Regions from separate parts of the Carnobacterium sp. FSL E2-0243 genome, predicted to be linked through region 3. Evidence: predicted binding sites of a transcription regulator. Region 3 holds the regulator's gene; each other region holds the start of a gene.

Region 1 (3,269 bases), 140 kb from region 3:
GTATCATGTATTTAATTGTCATTTATTTTTTTCTTTGGCAAATTTTTTAAATTTTATTCAAAAAAAGTCACCGCGTATATTTAAATAAGGTAATACACAACTCTAATTTTAATTGTACATCGCCAACATGTCAACTGAATTAACACGTTTTGAACCACCTTTTCTTTTTTTCTCCCTTTTATTTCTAAAAAAAAAAAAGTTTCTCTAAAGAAACCCCTTACTTTAAAAGCCTTATTGCTTAAATTTGAATAAAAATAGAATTTAATAAATAATTTTAATTTCTAACGTATTCTTTAAAAATAACGACCTTCATGGGAATAAAATCTAAAAAAAAAGTATTTTATTGAATTTCATCAATAAAATACTTTTCGAAGCTTTATTTTTCTGGGTCAATTTCAGGTAAATCTAACACAATTTCTGTTTGATTCTCATTTTCTTTAGCTATTTTATCTACAGCTATCGATTCAGCCTCAGAAACTTTTTTTTCAACCGCTTTTTTTTCATTTTTTACAGGTTCTGTTTTTTCTTCTTCAACAACTTCTTCACCAATCCCATAAGCTGCTCGAACCTTTTGTTCAATTTCTACTCTTAATTCTGGGTTTTCCATAAAATATTTCTTCGCATTTTCACGACCTTGACCAATACGTTCACCTTCATATGAATACCAAGCACCACTTTTATTTACTATATCTTTTTCTGATCCCATATCCAGTAATTCTCCTACTTGAGAAATACCTTCCCCGTACATAATATCTACTTCAGCAACTTTAAATGGTGGCGCAACTTTATTTTTTACGACTTTAATTTTAGTGCGATTTCCAACTACATCTGTGCCATTTTTAATTTGTTCCGCTCGACGAACTTCCAAACGAACAGTTGCATAAAATTTCAACGCTCTACCACCCGGTGTTACTTCTGGATTTCCAAACATGACTCCAACTTTTTCACGAATTTGGTTAATAAACAAAGCAATCGTTTTGGTTTTATTGATAGAACCTGACAGTTTACGTAAAGCTTGAGACATTAAACGAGCTTGTAAACCTACATGGCTATCGCCCATCTCCCCTTCAATCTCTGCTCTAGGCACTAAAGCAGCTACCGAATCAACCACCACAATATCGATAGCACCACTAGAAACCAACGCATCTGCGATTTCCAAGGCCTGCTCACCTGTATCTGGTTGAGATAGTAATAACTCATCAATATTTACTCCTAATGCTGCAGCATATTTAGGATCTAACGCATGCTCAGCATCAATAAAGGCAGCAATTCCACCTTGTTTTTGAACTTCTGCTACAGCATGTAAAGAAACAGTTGTTTTACCTGAACTTTCAGGACCGTACACTTCAATAATCCGTCCCTTAGGATACCCGCCTACTCCTAACGCTACATCCAAGGCTAAAGACCCACTAGGTATTGTTAAAACTTGAGTATCAATTTTTTCGCCAAGCTTCATTACTGAACCTTTACCAAAATTCTTTTCAATTTTTTTCAATGCTGCATCTAGGGCTTGTTTGCGATCATCTGCCATTAAAATTCCTCCTTGATATAAAAAAGTTTGTTGAGCCTTTTAACTCTGATAAGAAAATAGGAAAAATTGATAGGACTCTTTTTGTCCTCTCGAATTTTTATCTTTTTCTCGAAGAGTTGGCTCATAAGAACTAGCATTAAATCTGTCCATTCTTATTTTATTTAACGTTTATCTTTTATTATTTTGTTTCACAAAAACTATCATAATCGTTATGCCAAAAAAAAGCAAGAGAAAAACGAACAAAAGTTCGGTCTATTTTTATTTTAATTTTTTTTATGAAATTAAATTCGATTAAATCAACATTTTCACTCTTCATCTAGCGGAATATTTTTTAATATGCGACGAACCATTTCTAATCCACTTAATGCGGCTTGTTCGCGATTGCCATTTCGATTCCTACCAAAATGAAAACATTTCGCAATTGTTTTTTGACCTGTTACCGCTAATCCAATCCAAACTGTTCCTGCTGGCTGATTTTCTAATGTCTCTGGACCTGCCACTCCTGTAAAAGAAATAGCTATATCTGTTCCGTATAACTGTTTAACACCTTCTGCCATTTCAATACTGCATGCCTCGCTAACAACTCCATACTGCTTAATTGTGTCGGAAGATACGCCTAATACCTTTGTTTTACTCTCATTGCTATAAGTGACTACGCCTCCATCAAAGGTAGCAGAAACTCCTGAAACGCTAGCTAGTAAACTTTGAAAAGCTCCTCCTGTTAAACTTTCTGCAGCTGTTATCTTCAATTTTTTTTCTTTTAATAAATCAACAACCACTTCAACTAATGTTGTTTCGTCTCCATAGCCATAAAAATACGTTCCTACCCTTTCTTGAATCGTTGCTTCCAATCTATCTAGAAGTTCATTACAGGCTTTCTCAGAGCCTCCATTTGCTGTTAAACGCAAAGTTACTTCATGAACTCCAGCATAGGGAGCAATCGTTGGGTTTTTTTGATTTTCAATTAAGTCATCTAAAATCGTAACTAATTTCGATTCACCTATACCAAAAAAGCGCAATACTCTTGAAACAAGCAGTTCAGGTTTATCACTATTTGCTAATAGTAAAGGTCTTGCTTCTTGTAAAAACATTGGCTTTAATTCGCTAGGTGGTCCTGGTAGCAATACATACATTTTTCCATTCTCTTTTATAAACATTCCTGCTGCTAAACCTGTTGGATTTTTTAAAACTGTTGAACCTTCTATTACAACAGCTTGCAATTTATTATTTTCAGGCATCGGTCGTTTCGTTTTTTCATGATATTCAACAATTGTTTTTAGTGTTGCTGCATCTGTTATAAGTGATCGATTTAAGTGCGCTGCGATTGTTTGTTTCGTCATATCATCTTTAGTGGGCCCTAAGCCTCCTGAAAGAATAATTAAATCACTACGTTTTTCAGCTTCTGTTAATACTTGATCTAGCCGCTCAGGATTATCTCCAACCACAACATGATGATACACATTAATTCCTAATACAGCCAACTCTTGTGAAAGAAAAGCCGCATTGCTATTAACGATTTGTCCTAATAATAATTCCGTTCCAACTGCGATAATTTCTGCTTTCATTGCTCTTCCTCCATCTCTTCTTACTTACTTTACACTCTTTGAAAAAAATACTTTTATTTTAAAAATTGAAAAGGGATTTTCAATTGGATATTATTGGTATCTTGATCAATATAAATGCTCTCAATATAACTAGTTAAAGAACTTTTCGGTTGCTTTTGTAATGCTTGGTACGC
Region 2 (3,269 bases), 610 kb from region 3:
AATGACAGCACTAATCGAGCGACTAGCAGGCCCAGTGTCAACATTGCCACTAGATGTATTTACTACAGAATAAAAGGTTAGGAGAAAAATACTCTCCTAACCTTTTTAGTCGATTCTTCGATTCAATCCGAGTATTAATAGCAGCATTATGGCACATGTAGCAACTAAAAATAGCAATAAAAGCCAAGTTGAATGAATGAAAATTAACACAAGTGCAAATATACCACATAATAATAGTAGAGCACCATAAGATTTAAAAAACACTTGATTTGCTGCATGTTGATTTGCTGCATGTTGATTTTCTTTTTCATTAATAATCAGAATACTAGCTTTTCCCGATAATAAAAAACCAGCAGTTGCAAATAAAATTAAAGCAAAGAGAATCATTAAAATCGTCATACTTAAGAAACTCCTTTCAATAAATGTGACAGTTCCTATTTAGGATAACATAAATTTCAATCAAAATAGAACAATAAACTAAAAAATCATTTCTTTTTTTTCAGTTTGTTAATCTTGTCATATTGCCCTGCTAAGCTTGCTTCATATTTCCCTGTATAATTAGGGACATAATAAGTTGCATTTTTTAACTTATCTGGTAGATATTGCTGATCTACCCATGCCTCTGGGTATGCATGAGGATACTTATAGTCGATTCCTCGTCCAAGGTCCTTAGCACCGCTATAATGGGAGTCTCTTAAATGGTCTGGAACATCGCCACTTTTACCAGCACGAATATCACTTAAAGCGGCATCTATCGCTACGTAAGTCGAATTAGATTTTGGGGACAAGCATAAGTCGACAACGGCATTAGCTAAAGGGATTCGAGCTTCCGGAAAGCCCAATTTCTCTGCGGCTTGAACAGCTGTGACAGTTCGAGCTGCGGCTGCAGGATTTGCCAATCCGATATCTTCATATGCGATTACCATTAACCGTCGAGCAATAATGGGTAAGTCTCCAGCTTCAACCAAACGTCCCATATAATGTAAAGCGGCATTTACATCACTACCTCTAATCGACTTTTGTAATGCTGAAATCACATCATAATGAGCATCGCCGTTTTTGTCATGAGTCAGAGCTTTTCGTTGGACACATTCTTCAGCGATAGCTAAATCAATGATAATGAGCCCATCTTGATTAGGGTGAGTCGATTTGACGGCTAACTCAAGCCCGTTCAAGGAACTGCGTAAATCTCCGTTAGTTGCTCTTGCAAAATGCAGTAAAGCTTCTTCAGTGACTTCTACAGCGCTATCTCCTAGTCCATTGACCTTATCGACTAGCGCCCGTTCAATAGCCACCTCAATATCAGAAATTTCTAGTGGCTTTAATTCAAAAATCTGAGTCCGACTACGAATCGCAGGATTGATTGTAATATAAGGATTTTCAGTTGTAGCACCAATCATTACAACACGCCCATTTTCTAAATGAGGCAATAAAAAATCTTGTTTTGGTTTATCTAAACGATGAACCTCATCTAATAATAAGATGACAGTCCCGCTCATTTTGGCTTCTTCAACGACAATTTGTAAGTCTTTTTTTGTATCTGTTGCCGCATTCAACATTCGAAAAGCATATTTTGTTGACCCTGCGATGGCACTTGCAATACTTGTTTTTCCAATACCAGGCGGTCCATATAAAATCATCGAAGATAGCATTTTAGACTCAACCATACGTCGAATAATTTTTCCTTCTCCAACAAGGTGAGTTTGGCCAACAATTTGATCAATATTTGTAGGCCGCATACGAAAAGCTAATGGCTGATTCATAATTTCCTCCTTTATATGCATAGATCAGATTTATTTTTTGAATTCCTCTTTTTGGTATGAATTACATGTGAAACTAGCTTAATGAAATCAAAAACTTATCTATGTTTAGATTATTCACTCGTAAGAACTATAAGAATAGTATACCATTTAATTATGAATCCTACCACGGAAGGGAACGAATGTTCAAATGGTTTCGGTTTCATTATGTTTTTGTAATAGGTTAGATAACTTTACAAGAAAACCCACTAAAATCAAGACTTTTTTCGCTTTTTTTGAGTGAAATGTGGTATATTATGGGGGTATGGAGGAATGTTCATGAATATCTATAAACAGTTTTTAATCATTTTAAGCTTTTCTTTCTTAGGCGAAGTACTGTCAAAGGTCTTTAATTTACCTGTGCCAGGAAGTGTGATTGGCATGTTATTTTTATTTTTAGCATTAGAATTTAAAATTTTGAAAGTCAAAGACGTTGAAACAGTAGGGGGCTTTTTATTAGGAAATCTAAGTATTCTATTTTTACCTGCTGGTGTCGGAATCATGGTTTATTTTCCGATTATTAAAGATACGTGGTGGTTATTATTACTTGTTTCAATTATCACGACAGCTTTCACGGTAGCTTTTGTGGGCGTAATTGTCCAAGCAGTTAAGCGGAGATTTGAAGATAGTGCAGTTGACTTAGATGAAACTAGAAAGGATGACGCAAAAAGTGTATCAAGAACTTACAAGTAATCCTATGTTTGGTTTAATGTTGTCTATTGGCATGTATTTATTTGCTTTAGCTATTTTCAAAAAATTTCCTTTTCCTTTATTTAACCCATTAGTTTTGTCAACTATTTTTGTCATTATTATCTTAAAAGTTGGGCGTATTTCGTATGAAAATTATTTCGAAGGCGGAACAATTTTAAATATCTTGATTACTCCAGCAACAGTTGCTTTGGGAATTCCATTATATAATACGTTTCATTTGTTAAAAAAACATGTTCGTTCAATTTTAACTGGAATTATATGTGGAACGATTGCAAGTACTTTTCTCACAGGAGCGTTGGCAGTTGCCTTGCATTTAAAAAAAGATTTAATTGTTTCTATTATGCCAAAATCAGTTACGACGGCAATTGCGCTAGGTATTTCAGAAAAAATGAATGGTATTGCGACTGTCACCCTAGTTATGGTAATTGTAACAGGAATTATTGGCTCAATAATTGGCCCACCTATTTTAAAAAGACTTAAAGTGGAAGATCCAGTTGCTAAAGGTATCGCCTTAGGAACATCTGCTCATGCAATTGGGACCTCGAAAGCCTTAGAAATGGGGCATGTAGAAGGGGCAATGTCTGGTTTAGCTATTGGTGTAACTGGCGTTGTAACTGTTTTTGTAGCACCATTGATGATGAAATTTATTCTAGTTCTTTTTTTCTAAAATTGAAAATTCTCCTTTTAAGAAAGCTCTTTGTTCTTTGAAGGAGTATTTTTTTATTTAATAAACAGTTATTTTGTTTAAATAAGGTGCAA
Region 3 (3,269 bases):
TCCTTTACTATCTGATTTTTCAGATTTAAACTTACCATAGTTGACTTTAGTCTTTTTCTTTGTAGTTCCAGATACTTTTGCTTCACCATTTTTGTTTGCTATTACAGTTGATTTTTCCACTGTAATAAAGTCATTTTTTGCTTCATCCGCATTGACAAAAGCAGGGAATAGTGAACCATTTAACAAGAATAGAAATACCAATACAACTTTTACATTTTTCACTTACATATCCTCCAATATTTTTAAGTGTAGTCTTTATTAGTTAAAGGCTCTAAAATATAGCATATCATAATAATGATTCCTATGCTAATGAATTTTTATTTATTTTTTAATTTCATATGTATTTAAAGAGTTCACATAAAAAAAAGCAAAAACCCACGAAAGGTTTTTGCTACAAGTTAATTAAATTAGGCTGTTTTTGTTTTAGGTTCGCGACCTAAGATAAATTCTAGTACAGTTAGTATGGCAAGTATACCAACAATGATGATAAACCAACTGGATGTTGTTACACCGAAGTCCCATGTATTATAAATCCAAATTACGACCAAGCTGTAAATCATTGATAGAATATTTAAAGCACCAAAAGCCCATAAATTTCCATTTTCTTTGTTGTTTAGATACATAGCACAAAGACCTACGCTTAAAACAATCCAAGCTACTTGTACTAATAAACTAAACCAATAAAACATAAATGCAACCATTAATAATTCCTCCTTAATAATAAAAATTTTGTTGAGCCGTCTAGGCCTGGCAGAAAAATAGGGAAATTTGATGTGACGCTTTTTGTCACCTCGAAATTTCATCTTTTTTCCGAAGGCCTGGTTCAAAAGAACTAGCCTTGATAAAAAGTTTGTTGAGCCGATTAGCTCTGGCAAAAAGATAGGAAAATACACACAAAGTATCTTTTTGCTTTGAGGGGATTTTATCTTCTTTTCGAAGAGTTGGTTCAAAAGAACTAGCCTTTATCTACACCATAAATTTTAGCACAAATACAAGAAGATACAAATGAAACGAATTGAAAACAAAAAAATAAAGCAAAAAGTGTGAGCTTTTTGCTTTATTTAGTGACTACATAGATTTAAGAAATATGGCTACGGTATAAACCGACAACTTTACCTAAAATACTAACTTCATTCAGGATAATTGGCTCTAAAGCATCATTTTCAGGTTGCAGACGATAGTGTGTTTTTTCTTTGTAGAATCGTTTGCATGTTGCTTCATCTTCATTGGTCATAGCAATAACAATATCACCATTATCTGCATTTGTTTGCTTACGAACAATGACATCATCTCCATCAAGTATGCCTGCATTAATCATACTTTCTCCACGAATTTTTAACATAAATAAAGATTCGGGATCATAACTCAGATGAGGTGGAATTGGAAAATAATCAATGGCTTCCTCAACTGCTAAAATTGGTTCACCAGCAGTAACAGTTCCTAATAAAGGAATTTTATCAGATGGAACACCTAATTTTGAAAGGCCTAAACTGGTTAATTCAATTGCACGAGGTTTACTAGGATCTCGTTGGATGTAACCATTTTTTTCTAAACGTGATAGATGTCCATGGACAGTAGATGTAGAAGAAAGTGAGACTGCAGTACCAATTTCACGAACAGTCGGTGGATAACCTTTTAACTGCACTTGTTCATGTATGTACTGTAGTACCTCGATTTGTCTTGATTCTGGTGTTTTACGCATAAAATAGTGCACCCCTTTTCTTTCTTAATTTCTTATCTATAGAATACCATAGATTGAAATGAAATTCAAACAGATGTTCGCTTTTGTGGAGAATTAAGCAAAGGAATATATTTTTTTGGTTTTTTTTGGTATAGTATGAAGAGAAGATAAGAGAGATGGAGTGATTAAAGTGTTAGAAAAAAATAAAATGAGTCGAATTAATGAACTAGCTAATAAAGCTAAAAAGGAAGGTTTGACTATAACTGAACAAGCAGAGCAAAAACAGTTACGTGAAGAATATTTAACAGCATTTCGCGGTGGGATGCGCCATCATATCGAAGGAATGAAGGTTGTTGATGATGAAGGAAATGATGTAACTCCTGAGAAGTTAAAAGATATTCAAAAAGAAAAAGGACTTCATGGTCGTTAATCCCTTGTTGTCTATTTGTATTTTTAAAAGAATTCAGATTGTTTTCTGAGTTCTTTTTTCTGTTTAAACAATAAATGGTTAATTTAATTTTATAAGCAGTGCTGTAATTTAATGATTTTTTAAATTAGCCAAAATTTACTTAAACGATAAAAAGCGGATTAAAGAAATCTAGGAAATAAATAGAGCAATGGCATGTATCGAAATTAAAAGAATCTAAAGAATAAGAAATATAAAATGCTTAATAGTAGTGAAAAATACCTAAATAAATTTTTGGACAAAATAAAGTGTTGTGAGAATTTTAAAACTAAATAGGAGCCAAATAGACCAATTGATTAAAATCTTCACATAAAAATAAAAAATAATATAAGTGAAAAATACCTAAAAATGAACGTTTAGTTGTTATTAAACGAAAAAACGATTAAATTCTTTGTAGAAAGCGTTGCACAAATACAAATAAAACAGTAGAATAAAGATATTAAAACCGAGAGGATGATTTAATTGTTCGATACAACTGACCAACTTGCAGTAAATACGATTAGAACACTTAGTATGGATGGAATTCAAAAAGCTAATTCTGGACACCCAGGCTTACCAATGGGGGCAGCTCCAATGGCCTATACACTTTGGACAAAGCATTTGAAAGTCAACCCTAAGAATTCAAGCTGGACGGATCGTGATCGTTTTGTGTTATCCGCTGGACATGGATCAATGCTTTTATATAGCATGTTACATCTATCTGGTTATGCGGTTACTATGGATGATTTAAAAAACTTCCGCCAATGGGATAGCAAAACACCAGGACATCCAGAAGTTCATCATACAGATGGTGTTGAAGCAACAACAGGACCACTTGGTCAAGGAATTGCTAATGCTGTAGGTATGGCAATGGCAGAAGCCCATATTGCAGCTACGTATAATAAAGAGGGACATACAATCGTTGATCATTTCACCTACGCTTTATGTGGAGATGGTGATTTAATGGAAGGTGTTTCTGCTGAAGCAGCAAGTATGGCAGGGCATTTAGAATTAGGTAAATTAGTCGTTCTTTATGATTCAAATGATATTTCATTAGATGGACCAACTTCTAAAGCATTTACAGAGAATGTTGGAAAACGTTTTGAAGCATATAATTGGCAACATATTTTAGTAAAAGATGGC

Evidence for each region. Region 3 encodes LexA, which represses DNA repair genes until DNA is damaged. Its sites were predicted from a motif close to CNAACANNTGTTNG; they were not measured.
Region 1: the regulator LexA is predicted to act here: its motif matches at 1,768-1,781, upstream of recA (recombinase RecA).
Region 2: the regulator LexA is predicted to act here: its motif matches at 1,936-1,949, upstream of MHI00_RS10235 (replication-associated recombination protein A).

The regions. Positions count from the first base shown of each region.
Region 1 is NZ_JBBOPM010000001.1:1,436,449-1,439,717, reverse strand. Features, by position in the region: gene recA (recombinase RecA) at 377-1,531, opposite strand; gene MHI00_RS06705 (competence/damage-inducible protein A) at 1,837-3,096, opposite strand; gene MHI00_RS06700 (metallophosphoesterase) at 3,150-3,269, opposite strand, start outside.
Region 2 is NZ_JBBOPM010000001.1:2,186,436-2,189,704, reverse strand. Features, by position in the region: gene MHI00_RS10245 (hypothetical protein) at 1-73, shown strand, start outside; gene MHI00_RS10240 (hypothetical protein) at 106-399, opposite strand; gene MHI00_RS10235 (replication-associated recombination protein A) at 486-1,763, opposite strand; gene MHI00_RS10230 (CidA/LrgA family protein) at 2,079-2,492, shown strand; gene MHI00_RS10225 (LrgB family protein) at 2,458-3,177, shown strand.
Region 3 is NZ_JBBOPM010000001.1:1,577,259-1,580,527, forward strand. Features, by position in the region: gene MHI00_RS07395 (sunset domain-containing protein) at 1-222, opposite strand, end outside; gene MHI00_RS07400 (hypothetical protein) at 408-701, opposite strand; gene lexA (transcriptional repressor LexA) at 1,079-1,702, opposite strand; gene MHI00_RS07410 (DUF896 family protein) at 1,872-2,111, shown strand; gene tkt (transketolase) at 2,610-3,269, shown strand, end outside.